3 regions of the Pseudoxanthomonas fibrivorans genome follow, and region 1 is predicted to be linked to each of the others. Evidence: predicted binding sites of a transcription regulator. Region 1 holds the regulator's gene; each other region holds the start of a gene.
What was found. Region 1 encodes HrcA, which represses chaperone genes, less so after heat shock. Its sites were predicted from a motif close to TTNGCACTCNNNNNNNNNGAGTGCNAA; they were not measured.

Region 1 (7,173 bases):
CCAGCACCCACTCGGGCCCGCGCAGGAGCAACGCGCGCGCCGCGGCGAGCGCATCGGCTTCCTGCAAGGCCGGACGCCCGGCCAGCCTGGCCAGCTCGAACGCATTGGGGGTGACCATCCACGCCCGTGGCAGCAGCCGCCGGGCGAAGACCTCCTCCAGGCCCGGCTCAACGTAGGCGCCGGTGTGGGTGTCGCCGATCACCGGGTCGAGCACGTAGCGCGGCGCGCTCGCGCCATGCCGCTCCAGCCAGTCGGCGAACGCCTCGCCGTTGGCGACGCTACCGAAATATCCGGAGGCAAGCAGCCGCGCGCGCGAGGTGACCCCGCGCTCGTCCAGCCCGCGCAGCAGGTCGGCCAGCCAGTCGGCCGGCAGCACGCGGCCGCGCAGGGTGGCGTAGAAGGGCGTGTTGCTGAGCAGCGTGGTCGGCACTTCGGCCACCCGCACGCCGAGCATGCGCAGCACCGGCACCGCGGCGCTGTTGCCGGCGTAGCCGTAGGCCAGTTGCGACTGCACCGAAACCAGGTCCACCGGCGAAGGCCCCTGCGGGCGGTTTCCGCGTTCGTGGACCAGGTGGCTTTCCAGCGCGTCGCTCATTCGGGGTGGCCGTGTTCCGGGCCACGCATGCTAGCGCTTCGAATCGCAGGCGGCGCGCTGCGTTTCAGCTGCAACGGAAATAGGCTGATTCCGTCGGGTTGTTTGCGTGGCGCGGCAGAAACGGCTTCGCCCGGCCGCGCGGCGCAAGGCGCCGCCGCGCATGGCGGCGCGACGCCGCGCTCAGGGCGAGGTGATGCGCCCGAAGAACGACTTGACCCCGTCGAGGAAGGTGGCCGAGCGCGGCGAGTGGCGGCGCCCCTCGTCGCCGGTGAACGTCGCCTCGAACTTCTCCAGCAGCTCGCGCTGCTCGGCGGTGAGGTTGATCGGCGTCTCGACGACGACGCGGCAGTACAGGTCGCCGGGGTTGCGGCTGCGCACCGACTTGACGCCCTTGCCGCGCAGGCGGAACACCTTGCCGGCCTGGGTTTCGGCCGGGATGCGGATCTCCGCCTCGCCGTCCAGCGTGGGCACGTTGACCACGTCGCCGAGCGCGGCCTGGGAAATGCGGATCGGCACTTCGCAGTGCAGGTCGTCGCCGTCGCGGCGGAAGATCTCGTGCTCGCGCACGCGCACTTCCACGTACAGGTCGCCCGGCGGCGTGCCCGGCGGTCCGGCCTCGCCCTCGCCGGTCAGGCGGATGCGGTCGCCGCTGTCCACGCCGGCCGGGATCTTCACCGACAGGACCTTTTCGTCCTCGATCCGGCCCGCACCATGGCATTCCTTGCACGGGTTGCGCACCACCTGGCCGCGGCCGCCGCACTCGGGGCAGGCCTGCTGCATGGTGAAGATGCCGCGCTGGAACCTGACCTGCCCGCGCCCGTGGCAGGTGTTGCAGGTCTCGACCTTGCCGTCCTCCGAGCCGCTGCCCTTGCACAGCCCGCATTCGGACAGGGTCGGGATCTCGATGCGCTTCTCGATGCCGGCGACCGCTTCCTCCAGGTCCAGCTCCATCACGTAACCGATGTCGGCACCCCGTCGCGCCGCGCGCGCGCCACCGCCGGCGCCGCCGAAGATCGTGCCGAAGATGTCGCCGAAGATGTCGCCCATGTCCGGGCCCTGGCCACCGCCGCCGCCCATGCCGTGCTCGAACGCGGCGTGGCCGTGGGCGTCGTACGCGCGGCGCTTGGCCCCGTCGGACAGGACTTCGTAGGCCTCCTTGCACTCCTTGAACGCGGCTTCGGCGGCGGCGTCGCCGGGATTGCGGTCCGGATGGTGCTTCATCGCGCAGCGGCGATAGGCCTTCTTCAGCTCCTCGTCGCTGGCGTTGCGGGCCACGCCCAGCACTTCGTAGTAGTCGCGCTTGCTCATCTCGGATCGCAGTCCATCATCGGCTCACCCTCATGGAACAGCCCGCGCCGTCGTCGACGGCGCGGGCTGCGTTGCCGCCGGCGCAGGGCGCCCGGCGCGGCTTACTTCTTGTCGTCGTCCTTGACCTCGGTGAACTCGGCGTCGACCACGTCGTCCTGGGCGCCGCCGGGGGCGCCACCGGCCGCGCCGGCATCGCCACCCTGCTGCTGGGCCGCGGCCGCCGCGTACAGCGACTGCCCGGCCTCCTCAAGCGCCTTGCTCTTGGCGTCGATCTGCGCCTTGTCGTCGTTCTTCATCGCCGTTTCCAGCTCGGCGATGGCGCCCTCCACGCGGCCGATGACGTCGCCCGGCACCTTGTCGCCGTGCTCGGTGATCGCGCTGCGGGTGGCGTGGATCAGGCCGTCGGCCTGGTTGCGCGCCTGCACCAGCTCGTGGAACTTCTTGTCCTCCTCGCGGTGCGCCTCGGCGTCGGCGACCATCCGCTGGATCTCCTCGTCCGACAGGCCCGAACCGGCCTTGATCTCGACCTTCTGTTCCTTGCCGGTCTTCTTGTCCTTGGCGGTGACGTGGACGATGCCGTTGGCGTCGATGTCGAACGACACCTCGACCTGCGGCATGCCGCGCGGGGCCGCGTCGATCCCGGTCAGGTCGAACTTGGCCAGCGACTTGTTGAAGCGGGCCTGTTCGCGCTCGCCCTGCAGCACGTGCACGGTCACGGCCGACTGGTTGTCCTCGGCGGTGGAGAAAACCTGCGAGGCCTTGGTCGGGATCGTGGTGTTCTTCTCGATGATCTTGGTGAACACCCCGCCCAGGGTCTCGATGCCCAGCGACAGCGGGGTCACGTCCAGCAGCAGCACGTCCTTGACGTCGCCGGCCAGCACGCCGCCCTGCACCGCAGCGCCCAGGGCCACGGCCTCGTCCGGGTTGACGTCCTTGCGCGGCTCCTTGCCGAAGAACTCGGCCACCGCCGCCTGCACCTTGGGCATGCGGGTCTGGCCGCCGACCAGGATCACCTCGCCGATGTCGCTGGCGCGCAGGCCAGCGTCCTTCAGCGCGGTGCGGCACGGCTCGATCGTCTTCTTGACCAGGTCGTCGACCAGCGCCTCGAGCTTGGCCCGGGTCAGCTTGATGGTCAGGTGCTTGGGGCCCGACGCGTCGGCGGTGATGTACGGCAGGTTGACCTCGGTCTGCTGCGCGCTGGACAGCTCGATCTTGGCGCGCTCGGCCGCGTCCTTCAGGCGCTGCAGCGCCAGCGGGTCCTTGCGCAGGTCGATGCCCTGGTCCTTCTGGAACTCCTCGACCAGGTAGTCGATGACGCGCGCGTCGAAGTCCTCGCCGCCGAGGAAGGTGTCGCCGTTGGTGGCCAGCACCTCGAACTGCTTCTCGCCGTCGACCTCGGCGATTTCGATGATCGACACGTCGAAGGTGCCGCCGCCCAGGTCGTACACGACGATCTTGCGGTCGCCGCCGGCCTTGTCCAGGCCATAGGCCAGCGCCGCGGCGGTCGGCTCGTTGATGATGCGCTTGACGTCCAGGCCGGCGATGCGGCCAGCGTCCTTGGTCGCCTGGCGCTGGCTGTCGTTGAAGTACGCCGGCACGGTGATCACCGCGGCGCTGACCGTCTCGCCGAGGAAGGCCTCGGCGGTCTTCTTCATCTTCTCGAGGACCTTGGCCGAGATTTCCTGCGGGGCCATCTTGCGGCCGTCGCTGGTCTGCACCCAGGCGTCGCCGTTGTCGTGGGCGAGGATGCCGTACGGCACCAGGTCCAGGTCCTTCTTGACCTCCGCGTCGGTGAACTTGCGGCCGATCAGCCGCTTCACCGCATAGAAGGTGTTCTTGGGATTGGTGACCGCCTGGCGCTTGGCCGGCGCGCCGACCAGCACCTCGCCGTCCTTGGTGTAGGCCACGATCGACGGCGTGGTGCGATCGCCCTCCGCGTTCTCGATCACGCGGGCCTTGCCGCCCTCCATGATCGCCACGCAGGAATTGGTGGTGCCCAGGTCGATGCCGATGATCTTGCTCATTGTGTAGGTGCTCCCTCGGGAATGGTGCGGCCCCGTGCCACCGGGCCTTGATCGCTAGATAGGGCCGCGCGGACGCGCTTCAAGTAGGCGTCGCAGCGGCGATGGGACGGATTCAGTCGTGGCGCGCCACCACGACCAGCGCCGGACGCAGCAGGCGGTCGTTGAGCACGTAGCCCTTCTGGAACACCTGCAGCACGCTGCCCGGCGCGGCATCGCCCGGGTCGGCCTGGCTGATGGCCTGGTGGTGGTCCGGATTGAACGGCTGCCCCGCGGGGTCGACCACCACCAGCCCGTTGTCGCCGGCGACCTTGAGCAGCTGGCGGTAGGTCAGTTCCATGCCGTCCTTGAGCGGGCCGGTCTGGTCGCCCGCCGCGGCCAGGCCGGCATCGAGGCTGTCGAACACCGGCAGCAGCTCGCCCAGCAGGCGCTCGTTGGCGAAGCGGCGAGCCTGTTCGACGTCCCGGGCCACGCGCTTGCGCTGGTTCTCCAGGTCGGCGCGCTCGCGCAGCGAATCGGCGCGCAGCTGCTCGATCTCGCCGCGCAGGGCCTCGATCTCGTCGCGCAGCTGCGATTCGAGGGGGGCGTCGTTCTGGTCGCCGGGGGTCGGGTTGGGGTGTTCGGTCATGCAAAGGCTCCCTGGCGGCGCTCCTGGCCGCCCTACCCGGCCCCAATGGGGACTGGACCGGGCCGATTCAAGTCACCGGCCCGCCGCTCAGGGCGACGGACGCTCCCCGGGACCCTGCAGCGCCGTCCCCAGCACGTCGGCGGCGGCCTGGACCACCGGGATCACCCGGTCGTAGGCCATCCGGGTCGGACCGATCACCCCCAGGACGCCCAGCACCTGCCCGCCGGCGCCGTAGGGGGCGGTCACCAGCGACATGCCCTCCAGCGGCGCCAGGCCGGTTTCCTCGCCGATGAAGATCCGCACCCCGGGCGCGCGCTGGGTCCGCTCCAGCAGCTGCAGGATCTCGCGCTTGCGGGCGAAGGCCTCGAACAGCTCGCGCAGCCGCTCCACGTCCGACAGGTCCTGCAGGCCCATCAGCCGGGTCTGCCCGGCCAGCACCATGTCGTCGCCCGGCGGCTCCAGCGCCTGCTCGGCCAGTTCGACCGACTGGGCCAGCAGCAGCTCCATCTCGTCGCGGGCCTGGCGCAGCTCGTGCAGCAGGGTCGCCCGGATCTGCGCCAGCGGACGGCCGGCACAGTGGGCATTGAGGTAGTTGGCGACTTTCTCCAGCTCCGCCGGCTGGAACGCGCGCTGCGGCTCGACCACCCGGTTCTGCACCTCGCCGTCGGCGAACACGACGATCGCCAGCACCCGCCGCCCGCCCAGCGGAACGAAGTCGATCTGGCGGAAGGCGAACTGTTCGCGCCTGGGGGCGCCGACCACGCCGACGAAGTGGGTCATCGCCGACAGCAGCTCCGAGGCGTTCCCGAGCAGGGCCTGGGTGCCGGCACCGGCGGTCATCTCCGCGCGCAGCCGCGCCACCTCGCGCTCGCCCAGCGACTTGACCTGCAGCAGGCTGTCGACGAACACCCGGTAGCCCTGCACCGTCGGCACGCGCCCGGCGGACGTGTGCGGCGAGCTGAGCAGGCCGCTGTCCTCCAGGTCGGCCAGGATGTTGCGGATCGTGGCCGGGCTGACGTCCAGCCCGGCATGGCGGGCCAGGGTCTGCGAGCCCACCGGCTCGCCGTCGCGGATGTAGCGCCCGATCAGGGTGCGCAGCAACTGGCGCGCGCGCGGGTGGAGCGGGGCAGCCGGGGGGGGCGTGGCATTCATGGGCGATAGATAGCGCCAGCGGCGGGGCGGCCGCAAGCACCCGTGCCGCCCTCCGTCTCAGCCGGTGCGATGCGGCCACGACACGCTTCGACCGTCCGTGGTCCGCCCCTGCCCGCCCCTACAATACGGCCATGCTCAGCCACCTCGCCCTCAAGGATTTCGCCGTCGTCCGCGCCACGGAGCTGGAGTTCGGCCCGGGCATGACCGTCATCTCGGGCGAGACCGGGGCCGGCAAGTCGCTGCTGGTGGATGCGCTCGGCTTCCTGTCGGGCCTGCGTGCCGACAGCGGCGTGGTCCGCCACGGCAGCGAGCGTGCCGAGCTTTCGGCCGACTTCGACCTGGCGGGCAGTCCGGCCGCCCGCGAGTGGCTGCTGGAGCACGAGCTGGACGAGGACGGCCAGTGCCAGCTGCGACGGGTGATCCGCGCCGACGGTGGCTCGCGCGCCTGGGTCAATGGCCGTCCGGTGACGCTGGCCCAGCTGGCCGATCTCGCCGGCCTGCTGGTCGAGATCCATGGCCAGCACGAGCACCAGTCCCTGCTGGCGCGCGCCAGCCAGCTGGCGCTGCTCGACGGCCATGCGCGCAACGAATCCGAACGCGCCGCGGTGCGCGCCGCCGCCGCGGCGTGGCAGGCGCTGCTGGCCGAACGCGAGCACCTGCAGGCCCAGGGCGACGTGTCCGACCGCATCGGCTGGCTCGAACACCAGCTGGGCGAGCTGGAACGCGAAGACCTCGACCCGGCCGCGCTGGAAGCGCTCGACCTTGCCCATCGCCGCCAGGCCAACGCGACCGGGCTGATCGCGGCCTGCGACGACGCGCTGGCCCGCCTCGGCGGCGAGGAGTCGCCTTCGCTTGCGCGCCAGCTGCAGCAGACCCGCAGCGCGCTGGCCCGCGCCGCCGAGCACGAGCCGCGCCTGGCCGAGGTCGACGGCATGCTTGAGGGCGCCAGCGTGCAGGTCGAGGAAGCGCTGGCCCTGGTCGGCCGCATCCGCGACGACCTGGAGGTGGATCCGGCCCGGTTCGACCAGCTCGAACGCCGCCTGGGCCGCATCCATGACCTGGCCCGCAAGCACCGCCTGGCCCCGGCCGAACTGGCGGCGCACCGCGACCGGATCGCCGCCGAACTGGCCACCCTGCGCGGCGCGGGCGAACGCCTCCAGCGTCTAGACGGCGAAATCGCCGCGGCCACGCAGGCGTGGCGCGATGCCGCCGCGGCGCTTACCGCGACCCGGCGCAGCACCGCCGAGTCCTTGGCGACCGCGACCAGCGACCTGATCGCCGAGCTGGGCATGGGTGGCGGACGCTTCCTGGTCGAGCTGGTCGAACCGGAAGGCGGTGCCGGCCACCGCCCCGACCCCAACGGCGCCGAACGCGTGGAGTTCATGGTCGCCGCCAATGCCGGCCAGCCGCCGCGGCCGCTCCGCAAGGTCGCCTCCGGCGGCGAGCTGTCGCGGATCTCGCTGGCCATC
Region 2 (7,173 bases), on a different contig from region 1:
TCGGCCGGCCCCGGCGTCTCCAGCAGGATCGGATACTGCACCGGTACCCGTTCGAGGAAGGCGCGCACGCCTTCCGGCGTGTCGAGCGCCAATCCGACCACCTGGATCCCGGTGTCGCCCTGTCCACGGGCGAATCGCTGCAACTCCGGCATCTCTTCGACGCACGGCCCGCACCAGCTGGCCCAGACATTGACCAGCAACGGCCGGCCGGGGGCGATCGCGGCGAGTTCGACGACGTTCCCGTCCAGCCCCGGCAGGCGGATGGCGGGCAGCGGATCGCCCGGGCGGGCCGGCGTCACCCCGGCAGGGGGCGTCGGCGCGGTCGCGTCGGCCATGGCCTGCAGTGCGCGCTGTCCAGCGTCGCTGTCCTGGAGCGGGCTGCGGCCGTGCCAGACCCCGGCGAGCAGGCCGGCCACGCCGGCGGCCGCGGCCACCAGCAGCAGGCGCGCTGCCGGCTTCATCGTGCCGCCGCGCGCAGCAGCGCGTCCTCGACGATGGCCTGGGTGAGCACCGGCGGCAGCACCGCCGGCGGCGCACCCGGGCCGTAGACGACGTAAAGCGGCACGCCGACGGCCTTGTGCTCCTCGAGGAAGGCGCTGATCGCCGGATCGGCATTGGTCCAGTCGCCGCGCATGTAGCGCGCGCCGGTGCGGTCGAGCAGCTGGTGGAAAGCCTCGCTGGACAGCACGTTGCGTTCGTTGGCCTTGCAGGTGACGCACCAGTCGGCGGTCATGTTGACGAATACGACCGCGTCGGCCGCGCGCAGCCGGTCGAGGGCATCGGGCGAATACGCGAGCGCATCGCCTTCCTGGGCGGCCGCGGCCGCCGGCGGGACGATCCGGGTCACGCCCCAGGCGGGCAACAGCGCGACCACCGCCAGCCCCAGCGCCAGGGCCGCCGCCACGCGGCGACCCTGCCAGCGGCTGCGCTCGAACCACCACAGCGCCAGCGCCAGCAGCGCCGCACCGGCGAGCACCAGCGCGATCGCATCCACGCCGCGCTGCCGTCCGAGCACCCACAGCAGCCAGATCGCGGTCAGGTACATGGGGAAGGCCAGCACTTGCTTGAGCGTCTCCATCCACGCGCCCGGCCGGGGCAGCCGCCGCGCCAGCGCCGGCACGAAGCCGATCAGCACGAACGGCAGGGCCAGGCCCAGGCCCAGGGCCAGGAACACCAGCATCCCGGCCAGGGCCGGGGCGGCGAACGCATAGGCCAGCGCCGGGCCCATGAAGGGCGCGATGCAGGGACTGGCGACCACGCAGGCCAGCACGCCGGTGAGGAAGTCGCCGGCAGGGCCGCTGCGCGGCGCGGCCAGGCCGCCGCCCAGCCCGGCACCGAGCGTGAACACCCCCGACAGGCTCAAACCGACCGCGAACATCAGGTAGACCAGTGCGGCGACGAACCAGGGCTGCTGCAGCTGGAACCCCCAGCCCGCCGCCTGTCCGGCGGCACGCAGCGCCACCACCAGCGCACCCACCGCGGCGAAGGCGACCAGCACCCCGGCGGTGTACCAGAGCGCATGGCTGCGGGCCCGCTCACGGCTCCCGCCGCTTTGCGCCAGGCCCAGCGCCTTCAGCGACAGGATCGGCAGGACGCAGGGCATCAGGTTCAGGAGCAGGCCGCCGAGCAGGGCCAGCAGGAGGATGCCGGCCAGTGCCGGGGTGTCCGCCGCCGGCGGCGCGCGCGTGCGCATGGCGTTGCCCGCCGACGCGTCCGGCACCGGGCCGTCGGCATCGGCGGCCGGCGGCGGAGTCGCGGCCGCTGGCGCCCCGCTACCGGCTACGGCCGCGGCGACCGGTGCCGCCGGCTGGGCGGGGGTCACGCTGTCGGTGTCGACCTGGCCGGCGGGCAGGTCGACCGGGAGGCGGCGGGTCATCGGCGGGTAGCAGATGCCGTCGGTCTGGCAACCCTGGAAGGTCGCCACCACGGTTACCCGGGTCGGGCGCGGGTGGGCGCGGCGCACCGGCAGGTCGACCTCGGCCGGCTCGAAGAACACGACCACGTCGCCGAAGTGTTCGTCGTGGTGGCGGCTGCCCTGCGGCCAGCGAGGCGCGCGGGCGTGCACGCCCGCGTCGCCCTCCAGTTCGAAGTGGCTGCGGTCGCGGTAGATGTAATAGCCGGGCGCGGGCTGCAGCCGGACCAGGATGCGGTTGCCGCCGTCGGCGATCGCGTCCAGCGCGAAGGCCTGGGTGTCGGGCAGCGCCTGCTGCCCGGGCAGTCGCAGGCCGCGCGCGCCGCTGCTGCCGCCCAGTCCGGGCAAGGTCGCGGCGGTGGGCGCGGGCAGCCCGGCGGTCGCGGCCGGCGGTAGCGTGACCTGCAGGCGCCGCGTCTGCGGTGGATAGCAGATCCCGAGGTCGGCGCAGCCCTGGTACCTGACCTCGAGCTGCACCGGCCCGGTCCCGGCCTGGCGGCCGGGCAGGGTGGCGACGAGTTCGCCGCGATAGGTCTCCACCGGTCCGAAGAACTCGTCGGTATGGCGCGCCCCGTCCGGCAGCTGCAGCTCGCCGCCGCTGAAACCGGCGCTGGCCTTCACCGAGGTGCGGTGCCGGTAGAGGTAATAGCCGTCGGCGATCTTCCACCGCAGTTCGATGCGGTCGGCGGCCGGGGCCCCGGCGCTGAGCACGAAGGCCTGGTCGACCGGCAGCAGGTCGCTTTCGTCCACCGCCCACGCCGGCAGCGCCGTCGCCAGGACGAGCAGGGACAGCGGCAGGCGGAGCAGGGAGGCGGCGATCCGCCGGCGAAGCTTGGAATACATGGGGGACAGGTTCACTCGCGGGTGGCGTCGGCCACCCAGTCCAGGTAGGCGGGCAGGCCGGCGGCGGCTTCGACCGCCACGATCTCGGGGAGTTCGTAGGGGTGCTGGCTGCGCAGCGCTTCGACCAGCGCCGGCAGCTGCGTGCCGGGCGTCTTGGCCAGCAGCAGGACCTCGTCGGCCTGCTCCACCGCGCCCTGCCAGCGGTACACCGAGCGCATCGCCGGCAGCACGCTCACGCACGCCGCCAGGCGCGCGTCCACCAGGGCGGTCGCCAGGCGCTGGGCGGTCTCGGGGTCGGGGCAGCTGCAGAACACGAGGTGGACCGGCATCGCGCCAGTGTAACGGCCGCGGCCCGGGGTGCCGGTCCGCCGGGTGGCCCTTGAAAGCCGCGGCGGCCTCCCCCATCTGCCCTGACATCCCGGCCCAAGACCGGGTTTTGTCCGCCCGTGGCGCTGGCAGTCGTCATCCGCGAGTGCTAGTCTAGCCGCCCTTTTTCCAACCCAGTCAATCACTTGAGAGGGATTGAAATGAGCAATATCAAGCCGCTGTACGACCGCGTCGTCATCAAGCGCACCGAGGAAGAGAAGGTCTCCGCCGGTGGCATCGTGATTCCGGATTCGGCCACCGAGAAGCCGATCAAGGGCCAGGTCGTCGCCGTCGGCGAGGGCAAGGTGTTCGACAACGGCAACGTGCGCGCGCCGAAGGTCAAGGTTGGCGACCAGGTGCTCTTCGGCAAGTACGCCGGCACCGAGGTCAAGCTGGACGGCACCGAGTACCTGGTGGTGAAGGAAGACGACATCTTCGCCGTGCTGGGCTGAGCCCGCCGCTTCGCCGCACTTCCCCATTCGCATCAATTGAACTGAGGTAATTCCGCAATGGCTGCCAAGGATATCCGTTTCGGTGAAGACGCCCGCGCCCGCATGGTCCGCGGTGTGAACGTGCTCGCCAACGCCGTCAAGGCGACCCTGGGCCCGAAGGGCCGCAACGTCGTGCTCGAGAAGAGCTTCGGCGCCCCGACGATCACCAAGGACGGCGTGTCCGTCGCCAAGGAGATCGAGCTGGCCGACAAGTTCGAGAACATGGGCGCGCAGATGGTCAAGGAAGTCGCTTCCAAGACCTCCGACAACGCCGGCGACGGCACCACCACCGCCACCGTGCTGGCCCAGGCGTTCATCCGCGAGGGCATGAAGGCCGTGGCCGCCGGCATGAACCCGATGGACCTCAAGCGCGGCATCGACAAGGCGGTCGTGGCCGCCGTGGCCGAGCTCAAGAACCTGTCCAAGCCGACCGCCGACGACAACGCGATCGCGCAGGTCGGCACGATCTCGGCCAACTCGGACGAGTCGATCGGCAACATCATCGCCGAGGCGATGAAGAAGGTCGGCAAGGAAGGCGTGATCACCGTCGAGGAAGGCTCGGGCCTGGAGAACGAGCTGGACGTGGTCGAGGGCATGCAGTTCGACCGCGGCTACCTGTCGCCGTACTTCATCAACAACCAGCAGTCGCAGAGCGCCGACCTGGATGATCCGTTCATCCTGCTGCACGACAAGAAGATCTCCAACGTGCGCGACCTGCTGCCCGTCCTCGAGGGCGTGGCCAAGGCCGGCAAGCCGCTGCTGATCGTCGCCGAGGAAGTCGAGGGCGAGGCCCTGGCGACCCTGGTGGTCAACACCATCCGCGGCATCGTCAAGGTCGTGGCCGTGAAGGCCCCGGGCTTCGGCGACCGTCGCAAGGCGATGCTGGAAGACATGGCCACCCTGACCGGCGGCACCGTGATCTCCGAGGAAGTGGGCCTGCAGCTGGAGAAGGCCACGATCAAGGACCTGGGCCGCGCCAAGAAGGTGCAGGTCTCCAAGGAGAACACCACCATCATCGACGGCGCCGGCGATACCGGTGCGATCGAGTCGCGCATCAAGCAGATCAAGGCGCAGATCGAGGAGACCTCCTCGGACTACGACCGCGAGAAGCTGCAGGAGCGCGTGGCCAAGCTGGCCGGCGGCGTCGCCGTCATCAAGGTCGGCGCGGCTACCGAAGTCGAGATGAAGGAAAAGAAGGCGCGCGTCGAGGACGCCCTGCACGCCACCCGTGCGGCGGTGGAGGAAGGCGTGGTCCCGGGCGGCGGCGTCGCCCTGATCCGTGCCAAGGCGGCCATCGAAGGCCTGAAGGGCATCAACGAAGACCAGAACCACGGCATCCAGATCGCCCTGCGCGCGATGGAAGCGCCGCTGCGCGAGATCGTCACCAACGCCGGCGAAGAGCCGTCGGTGATCGTGAACCAGGTCAAGGCCGGTTCGGGCAACTTCGGCTACAACGCCGCCAACGGCGAGTTCGGCGACATGGTGCAGTTCGGCATCCTGGACCCGACCAAGGTGACCCGCACCGCGCTGCAGAACGCCGCGTCGATCGCCGGCCTGATGATCACCACCGAAGCGATGGTGGCCGAGGCCCCGAAGAAGGACGAGCCGGCGATGCCGGGCGCCGGTGGCATGGGCGGCATGGGCGGCATGGATTTCTGATCCGGCCGGTCGTACCGAGCGATGCAGGAGACCCCGCCGCAAGGCGGGGTTTCTTTTTGCGGGTCCGGCGGGACCTGCCTGGCACGGCGGGGCCCCGCCACCCCGGGCGCCGGCGGTCGGTGGCGGTCGGTGGCGGTCAGGCGCGCCGGGGCGCCTTGAGTTGGTGCGCGCAGGGCGGTTAGCCTCCGGGACCATGCCGACCTCGCTGTTGATCGTTGACGACTTCCTCGGGCCACGGGACGCCCTGGCCCTGCGCGCGGCCGGCCTGCGGCTGACCTATCCGGACCTGCAGGGGGCCTTCCCCGGCCGCAACTCGGTCGAGCGGATCGAGATCGACGGCCTCGACGAGGCGATCTCGCGGCTGGTCGGCGAACGGCTGCGCCCGGCGCCCCCTCCCCAGTCCCACGCCAAGTTCCGGATCACCCTGGAAAAGGACGTGGGCCGGTCCAAGGTGCATATCGACAAGGCGCACTGGTCCGGGCTGCTGTACCTGAGCCTGCCGGAGGACTGCCGTGGCGGGACGGAGTTCTACCGGCACCTGCCGACCAACAGCGACCGGGCGCCGATGACCGACGCCGAACTGGCCGCCGCCGGCTTCGAGTCGCAGGAGCAGATGAACCGCGAGATCGTCGGCCGGGACACCTGCGACGACAGCAAGTGGGAAATGACCATGCGCGTGCCGATGCGCTTCAACCGCCTGGTCATGTTCCGGCCCTGGCTGTGGCATACCGCGGGTGAGTCCTTCGGCGATTCGCTGCAGAACGGGCGACTGGTGTACCTGCTGTTCTTCGAAGTCGTCTGACCGCTCCGGGACGCCGGGACTTCCGCCGTTGCCGCTGTAACGGTTGCGTGCCCCGGAAGCGGCTGTTATCAATGGCGCCGTGAACACGCCGCGCGCGCCCTTCTATTTTTGGTACTACTTTCCGAAGCCACAGGCGGAGGAAGGGGCACGCGCGTTCTGACGGTACCGAAGCAGAACACACCCCTGAAAGCCGCCAGCGAACCTGGCGGCTTTTTTGTCGCCGGTCGCAGGCGGGACGCATACCCGACCAGGAGCATTTCCCCCATGGCCCCCCACACCGACGACCTGCGCATCCGCCGCATCGACGCGCTGGTTCCCCCGGCGCAGCTGATCGCGCAGATCCCCTGCACCGACGAGGTGTCCGATACCGTCGCCGACGCGCGCCGTGCGCTGCACGGCATCCTGCACGGACACGACGACCGCCTGGCGGTGGTGATCGGCCCGTGCTCGATCCACGACCCGGTCGCGGCGATGGAGTACGCGCGCCGCCTGCGCCCGCTGCGCGACACGCTCGGTGACGCGCTGGAGCTCGTGATGCGGGTGTACTTCGAGAAGCCGCGCACCACGGTCGGCTGGAAGGGGCTGATCAACGATCCCGACCTGGACGGCAGCTTCAACATCAACAAGGGCCTGCAGGTCGGGCGCACGCTGCTGCGCGACATCAACGCGCTGGGCCTGCCCGCCGGTTGCGAATACCTGGACACGATCTCGCCGCAGTACATCGCCGACCTGGTCGCCTGGGGCGCGATCGGCGCGCGCACCACCGAGAGCCAGATCCACCGCGAGATGGCCTCGGGCCTGTCGTGCCCGGTCGGGTTCAAGAACGGCACCGACGGCAACGTGCGCATCGCCGCCGACGCGGTCATGGCCGCGTCGAACCCGCACCATTTCCTGGCCGTGACCAAGGACGGGCGCTCGGCGATCGCCGCCACCGCGGGCAATCCCGACGGCCACGTCATCCTGCGCGGCGGCAAGGCGCCCAACTTCGACGCCGCCGGCGTGCAGTCGGCCAGCGAAGTCCTGGCCAAGGCCGGCCTGCCGGCGCGGATCATGATCGACGCCAGCCACGCCAACAGCGGCAAGAACCCGGAGAACCAGCC
Region 3 (7,173 bases), 1.3 Mb from region 1:
CACCATCGGCGAGAACGTGGCCCTGCCGCTGATCCTGCGCGGCACCCGCCGCGCCGACATCGGCAAGCGGGTCCGCTCGGTGCTGGAGCGGATGGGCCTGGGGCACCGCGAGAAGGCGTTGCCGACGCAGCTGTCGGCCGGCGAGCAGCAACGCGTCGGCATCGCCCGCGCGATCATCGCCGAGCCGCGGCTGCTGGTGGCCGACGAGCCCACCGGCAACCTCGACCCGACCCTGTCGGCCGAGATCATGGAGCTGTTCGCCGGCCTGCCCGACCGCGGCACCAGCGTGCTGGTGGTCAGCCACGACCTGCCGCTGTTGCGGCGCATGCGCAAGCGCGTGCTGGTCCTCGACCACGGCCGGCTGGTTGACGACATCTCGCCGCAGGACCTGGCCGAATGAGCACCAATGCGAGCAGCGCAGGCGCCAGCGGCGCCCGGCCCGCGGCCGGGCCCTCGCGCCTGCGGGTCTGGTTCGACCAGCACCTGCACGGGCTGGCCTTTAGCCTCGGCCGCGCGTTGCGCAAACCGTGGGCCACGCTGCTGACGGTGGCGGTGATGGGCGTGGCCCTGGCGCTTCCGCTGGGCCTGTCGATCGTGATGGACAACCTGCGCCATTTCGCCGGCAGCGTGCAGCAGTCGCGCGAGATCAACCTGTTCCTCGAGATGGACGTCGACGCGGCGGCCGCGGCGAAGCTGGCCGAGACCCTGCGCAGCCGCGCCGACGTGGCCGCGGTGGAACTGCGCACGCCGGAACAGGCGATCGCGGGCTTCCGCGAAACCAGCGGCCTGGGCGAGGCGCTCGATGCCCTCGGCGAGAACCCGCTGCCGACCCTGCTCGTGGTCACGCCCGCCGACGGCGACAGCGCCGCCGACGCGCGCCTTGCCGCGGCGCTGGAGGCGCTGCCGGAGGCGGACCTGGTCCAGCACGATGCGGTGTGGCGCCAGCGCCTGGACAGCTGGCTGGGCTTCGGCCAGCGCGTGGTCCAGGTGCTGTCCGCGCTGCTGGGACTCGGCGCGCTGCTGGTGGTCGGCAATACCGTGCGCCTGGACATCCAGTCGCGGCGCGAGGAGATCGGCGTACTGCAGCTGCTCGGCGCCAGCGACGGCTTCATCCGCCGGCCGTTCCTCTACCTCGGGGTCTGGTACGGGCTGGGCGCCGGGCTGCTGGCGCTGGGCCTGATCGCGGCGGCCGGGTGGGCGCTGCGCGAGCCGCTGGCCACGCTCAGTGCCAGCTATGGGAGCCAGTTCTCGCTCAAGGGTCTGGATGCACTGCACTCGGCAATGGTATTGCTGGGGACTGTCCTGCTCGGCTGGCTGGGGGCCCGTGCGGTGACCGGACATTTCCTGCGCCAGACCCGGCCGACGGAGACCTGATGGCTGTGCAAGAGCTCAAGCACCTGATCAGCGACGCGCCGCGGGTGATGGTCACCGACGGCTCCAAGCTGGTGCGCAAGCTGATCGCCGACGTGCTCGCGCGCGAGCTGCCCGGCGTCCAGGTCGTCGGCTGCGCGAGCATTGCCGAGGCGCGCGAGGCACTGGCCGCCGGCGCGGTCGACCTGGTCACCACCGCGCTGTCGCTGCCCGATGGCGATGGCCTGGAGCTGGCGCGCAGCGTGCGCGAAGCCGCCGGCCAGGCCTACGTGCCGGTGATCGTGGTGTCGGGCGATGCGCAGCAGCACCTGGTCGAACGCCGCTTCACCGAGTACGTCACCGACTACTTCGACAAGGCCCAAGGCCACGACGCGCTCGCCGAGTTCATCCGCGGCTACGTTCAGCCGCAGCCGATCGCCGGGGCGACGGTGCTGTACATCGAGGACAGCCGGGTCGTCGCCGAGGCTACCAAGCGCATGCTCGAGCGCCAGCAGCTGAAGGTGATCCACGTGATCACCGCCGAGGAGGCGTTCGGACTGCTGACCGCCGAATCGCTCGGCCGCATCCCCGAGCGCATCGACCTGGTGCTGACCGACGTGACCCTGAAGGGCGAGCTGAGCGGGCGCGACGTGGTCGAGCGGATCCGGATCGACTTCGCCTACGGCAAGCGCCGCCTGCCGGTGCTGGTGATGACCGGCGACGGCAACCGCCACAACCAGTCCGAGCTGCTCAAGGCCGGCGCCAACGACCTGGTGCAGAAGCCGATCGAGGAACGCCTGCTGGTGACCAAGGTGCTGTTCCAGCTGCGCGTGGCACGGCTGGACACCGGCGCCCGCTCGACCTGATCCCGTGGCCGCGGAAGACCGGATCCGGCTGGAGCCGTCCTGGAAGGCGCGCATCGGCGACTGGCTGCTGCGGCCCGACATGCAGGCGCTGTCGGAGTTCCTGCGCCAGCGCAAGGCGGCCGGCGCGCGGATCTATCCGCCGGGGCCGCAGATCTTCTCCGCGTTCGAGGCCACCCCGTTCGACCAGGTCAAGGTGGTGGTGCTGGGCCAGGATCCCTACCACGGGCCCGGCCAGGCGCATGGCCTGTGCTTCTCGGTGCTCCCCGGCGTGCCGGTGCCGCCGTCGCTGCTCAACATCTACAAGGAACTCGAGGCCGGGTTGGGCCTGCCGCGGCCCGATCATGGCTGCCTGCTGCCCTGGGCCCGCCGCGGGGTGCTGCTGCTCAATGCGGTGCTGACGGTGGAGGAGGGCCGGGCCGGGGCGCACCAGGGCAAGGGCTGGGAGGGCTTCACCGACCGTGCGATCGAAGCCCTGGCCAGCGAGCGCGAAGGCCTGGTGTTCATGCTGTGGGGCAGTTACGCGCAGGCCAAGGGCAAAGTGATCGACCCCCGCCGCCACCGGGTGCTGAAGGCGCCGCATCCCTCGCCGCTGTCCGCGCACCGCGGGTTCCTGGGGTGCGGCCATTTCGCCGCGGCCAACGAATACCTGGGTCGGCGCGGGCAGGCACCCGTCGACTGGTCCCTGCCGCCCCGGGCCGAGGTGGCGGCGCTGCTCGCGGGCGAAGAGCCCTGACGCGGATAATTTTATAAATGGAACAATAAGTGGTTCGATAGCCACTTTATTCCATTTATGTTGAGGTTCAATCTGCCGGCCAATCGCAGGGCCCACCCGATCCGCATTCCGCGTATCCGCCCCGCGTCATCGAGGCCACCATGAACCACCTGTATGCGCTGCTGGGCCGCATCGGCCTGTCCCTGATCTTCATCACCTCCGGTTGGAGCAAGCTGGACGCCTACGCCGGCACCCAGCAGTACATGGACGCGATGGGCGTGCCCGCCGCGTTGCTGCCGCTGGTGATCGCGCTGGAAATCGGCGGCGGCCTGGCCGTGCTGGCCGGGGCCTTCACCCGCAGTGCCGCGCTGACGCTGGCGGTGTTCTCGCTGGCGGCCGGCGTGCTGTTCCACGCCGACCTCGCCGACCAGAACCAGTTCATCCACCTGATGAAGAATGTCGCCCTCGGCGGCGGTTTCCTGATGCTGGCCGCCCATGGCGCAGGTGCCTTCAGCATCGATGCCTGGCGCCGCGACCGCCGGCTTTCCACCCCCACCCTCAGCACCGGAGGTGCCCTGTGATCACCCTGCGTCCCGCCGCCGAGCGCGGCCATGCCAACCACGGCTGGCTCGATTCCTGGCACAGCTTCTCCTTCGCCGAGTATTTCGACCCCGACCACGTCCACTGGGGCCCGCTTCGGGTGATCAACGAAGACCGGGTCGCCGCCGGGCAGGGGTTCGGTACCCACGGCCACCGCGACATGGAGATCATCAGCTACGTGCTGCAAGGCGCGCTGGGCCACAAGGACTCGATGGGAAACGTCGAGAGCATCACTCCGGGCGAGGTGCAGCGGATGAGCGCCGGCACCGGCGTGACCCACTCCGAGTTCAACTACGACAGCGCCGGCACCACCCATTTCCTGCAGATCTGGATCCTGCCCGAGCGCACCGGCATCACCCCCGGCTACGAGCAGAAGCGGTTCGACGACAGCGAGAAGCGCGGCCGGCTGCGGCTGGTGGTGAGCCCGGACGGGGCCGAAGGTTCGGTCCGCATCCACCAGGACGCCCGGATGTACGCCGGCCTGTTCGATGGCGCCGAGGCCGCGACCGCGGCGATCGGCCCGGGCCGCCTGGCCTACGTCCACCTTGTGCGGGGCCAGGCTACCGTCAATGGCAGGGTCCTGTCCGCCGGCGATGCCCTGATGTACCGGGACGAGCCGGAGGTGCGGATCGAGGCCGGCCAGGACGCCGAGGTGCTGGTGTTCGACCTGCCCGAGCTGGCCCGCCACTGATCCGGCAAGAGGGTCGCGACCTGGCGTCGCGACCCCCTTGAGAAGCGGCCATCGCGGCCTCACCCCCTCCAGGCGGGGCGCGATGGCAGGATGGGTTCCCGCGGTAGGCAGGTGTTCAGCGGCGCTCTCCAAGTCATTGATTGGTAATGAGTTGCAGAGTGTCGCGCCGTTGCACGGATGCAATGCTGGGAACCATCCCTGGCGTTAGCAGTCCAACCCCCCGATTGCTAACATGGCCCCCATGACCCAGACCCTCCGCTCCACCAGTCTCGTCGCCAACAACCTGCCGATTCCCAGCCCGCTGGGGTCGCTGGAGGCCTATATCGGCGCGGTGCACCAGATCCCGGTGCTGACCGTCGAGGAAGAGCAGGACCTCGCCCGGCGCTTCCGCGACGCCGAGGACCTCGACGCGGCCCGCGAGCTCGTGCATTCGCACCTGCGCTTCGTGGTGCATGTCGCGCGCGGCTACAGCGGCTACGGCCTGCAGCTGGGCGACCTGATCCAGGAAGGCAACATCGGCCTGATGAAGGCGGTCAAGCGCTTCGACCCCGAGCTGGGCGTGCGCCTGGTCAGTTTCGCCGTGCACTGGATCCGTGCCGAGATGCACGAGTTCATCCTCAAGAACTGGCGCATCGTCAAGGTCGCCACGACCAAGGCCCAGCGCAAGCTGTTCTTCAACCTGCGCAAGGCCAAGACCCGCCTGGGCTGGATGAACGCGGCCGAAGTCACCGCGGTGGCCCGGGACCTCAACGTCTCCGAGCGCGAGGTGCTGGAGATGGAGGCCCGCCTGTCCGGCCGCGACATCGGTTTCGACGCGCCGTCCGACGAGGACGACGAGCATGCACCGCCGTCGCCGGCCGCGTACCTGATGGCGCAGGACGAAGATCCGTCGCAGGCCTACGAGCGGGCCGACAGCGAGGACCACCAGCTCGAACTGCTGCGCGAAGGCCTGGCCGGCCTGGACGCGCGTTCGCGCGACATCATCGCCCGTCGCTGGCTCGATGCCGACAGCAAGGTGACCCTGCAGGAACTGGCCGACGAATACGGGGTCTCGGCCGAGCGCATCCGCCAGATCGAGGCGAACGCGATGAAGAAGATGAGGGCGCTGCTGGCTGCCTGAGCCGCCCCCACGCATGCACCTCGAACGGCCCGGTTTCCCGGGCCGTTCGCTTTTGTGGGGCGCCGTGCATCGCCATGGTGAGGAGTGCCCGCGCGGGACGCGCCGCCGCGCGTCCATCGCCTAGTGCGGGTCGGGCGGCCGGGCCACCGGCAGGTGCCAGCCATAGCGGATCGCCATGAAGCGCAGGCCGAAGCAGACCAGGGCGCCCACCGCCATCGCCGGCGACTGCGGCAGCCCCGCCAGGTGCGCGAGCGCGACCACGCCGCCGCCGGCCAGCGCCGCCACCGCGTAGAGCTCGGCCTGCAGCACCACCGGCGTGCGCACGACCAGCAGGTCGCGGGCGATGCCGCCGCCGATGCCGCTGATCATGCCGAGCAGCGTCGCCGCGAACGGCGAAAGCCCGAACGCCAGCGCCTTGCCCGTGCCCAGCACCGCGAACAGCGCCAGTCCGGCCGCGTCGAACAGCTGCACCGGGTTGCGCATCCGTTCGATTGCCTCGTGGCGGACGAAGGTCACCAGGCCGGCGATCATCGCCACGGTGAGGTAGCGCCAGTCGGCCAGCGCGGCCGGCGGCTGCGCGCCGATCAGCACGTCGCGCACCAGGCCACCGGAAACCGCCGCGGCGCAGGACAGCACGAGCACGCCGAACAGGTCCAGCCGGTGGCGCACGGCGAGCGTGCCGCCGCTCAGCGCGAACACGAAGGTGCCGATCAGGTCGAACAGCAGCAGGAGGGTGGACACGACGGCGTGCGGGCAGCGGGCATGGCGCAAGGATCGCAGCGCCGCGCGGGCTTGTCATGCCGCCCGCCATGGTGGGCGGCGGGCGGCCACCGCGGCCGGATCCAGGCCGCGGCACCGGGCGCCATGCGAGGACCCGCGGTTGCTAGGGCGGGCCGGTGTCGGCGGGACGGTCGGATCCGGCGGCCGGTGCCCGGCCCTCGTCACCGCTGCCGAGGATGATCCGGGCGGCGCGCTGGTAGCTCCAGTAGGCCCAGGCCCAGTTGAGCAGGACGACCAGCCGGTTGCGGAAGCCGATCAGGAAGAACACGTGGGCCGCCAGCCAGAACCACCAGGCGAGCAGGCCGGACAGCTTGAAGCCGTGCAGGTCCACCACCGCGGCTAGGCGCCCGATGGTGGCGAGGTTGCCGAAGTCGCGGTAGCGGAACGCCGTCGACGGCGTGCCCTGCATCCGCGCGCGGATCGAGGCGGCGACATGCCGGCCCATCTGCTTGGCCGCGGGCGCGACCCCGGGCACCTGGCCGCCGTCGCTGCGCTTGACCGCGGCCAGGTCGCCGGCGACGAACACGTGCGGATGTCCCGGCACGCCGAGGTCGGCCTCGACCGGCACGCGTCCGGCGCGATCCAGCGGCACGCCCAGCGAGCGTGCCAGCGGCGAGGCGGCCACGCCCGCGGCCCAGACCACGGTCCGCGCCGGCACGTAATCCTCGCCCAGACGGTAGCCACCGCCGTCGATCGCCGTCACCGGCACGCCGGTGGAGACGTCCACGCCCAGTCTTTCGAGCTGCCGCCGGGCGCGGACGGAGAGCGCTTCGGGGAACGAGGCGAGCACCCGCGGCCCGGCTTCCAGCAGGCGCACGCGCGCGCTGGCCGGGTCGATGTTCCTGAACTCGCCGCGCAGCGTGTGCCGCGCGATCTCCGCCAGCGTGCCCGCCAGCTCCACCCCGGTCGGCCCGCCGCCGACGATGGCGAAGTTCAGCCAGGCGGCGCGTTCGGCCGGGTCGGTGCAGGCCTCGGCGCGTTCAAACGCCAGCAGCAGCTTCCGGCGCAGGTCCAGCGCGTCGTCGAGCGACTTGAGCCCGGGCGCGTGCGCGGC

Region 2: the regulator HrcA is predicted to act here: its motif matches at 3,208-3,234, upstream of groES (co-chaperone GroES).
Region 3: the regulator HrcA is predicted to act here: its motif matches at 4,424-4,450, upstream of rpoH (RNA polymerase sigma factor RpoH).

What each region holds. Positions count from the first base shown of each region.
Region 1 is NZ_JBGNUG010000001.1:1,042,048-1,049,220, forward strand. It holds gene pdxY (pyridoxal kinase) at 1-595, opposite strand, end outside; gene dnaJ (molecular chaperone DnaJ) at 776-1,903, opposite strand; gene dnaK (molecular chaperone DnaK) at 2,005-3,927, opposite strand; gene grpE (nucleotide exchange factor GrpE) at 4,040-4,552, opposite strand; gene hrcA (heat-inducible transcriptional repressor HrcA) at 4,640-5,704, opposite strand; gene recN (DNA repair protein RecN) at 5,836-7,173, shown strand, end outside.
Region 2 is NZ_JBGNUG010000002.1:281,647-288,819, forward strand. It holds gene ACA089_RS14790 (TlpA family protein disulfide reductase) at 1-461, opposite strand, end outside; gene ACA089_RS14795 (protein-disulfide reductase DsbD family protein) at 458-2,755, opposite strand; gene cutA (divalent-cation tolerance protein CutA) at 2,767-3,084, opposite strand; gene groES (co-chaperone GroES) at 3,283-3,573, shown strand; gene groL (chaperonin GroEL) at 3,631-5,271, shown strand; gene ACA089_RS14815 (DUF6445 family protein) at 5,465-6,073, shown strand; gene ACA089_RS14820 (3-deoxy-7-phosphoheptulonate synthase) at 6,338-7,173, shown strand, end outside.
Region 3 is NZ_JBGNUG010000001.1:2,367,380-2,374,552, reverse strand. It holds gene ftsE (cell division ATP-binding protein FtsE) at 1-400, shown strand, start outside; gene ftsX (permease-like cell division protein FtsX) at 397-1,374, shown strand; gene ACA089_RS11020 (response regulator) at 1,374-2,216, shown strand; gene ung (uracil-DNA glycosylase) at 2,221-2,949, shown strand; gene ACA089_RS11010 (DoxX family protein) at 3,090-3,509, shown strand; gene ACA089_RS11005 (pirin family protein) at 3,506-4,219, shown strand; gene rpoH (RNA polymerase sigma factor RpoH) at 4,461-5,339, shown strand; gene ACA089_RS10995 (trimeric intracellular cation channel family protein) at 5,460-6,080, opposite strand; gene ACA089_RS10990 (NAD(P)/FAD-dependent oxidoreductase) at 6,223-7,173, opposite strand, start outside.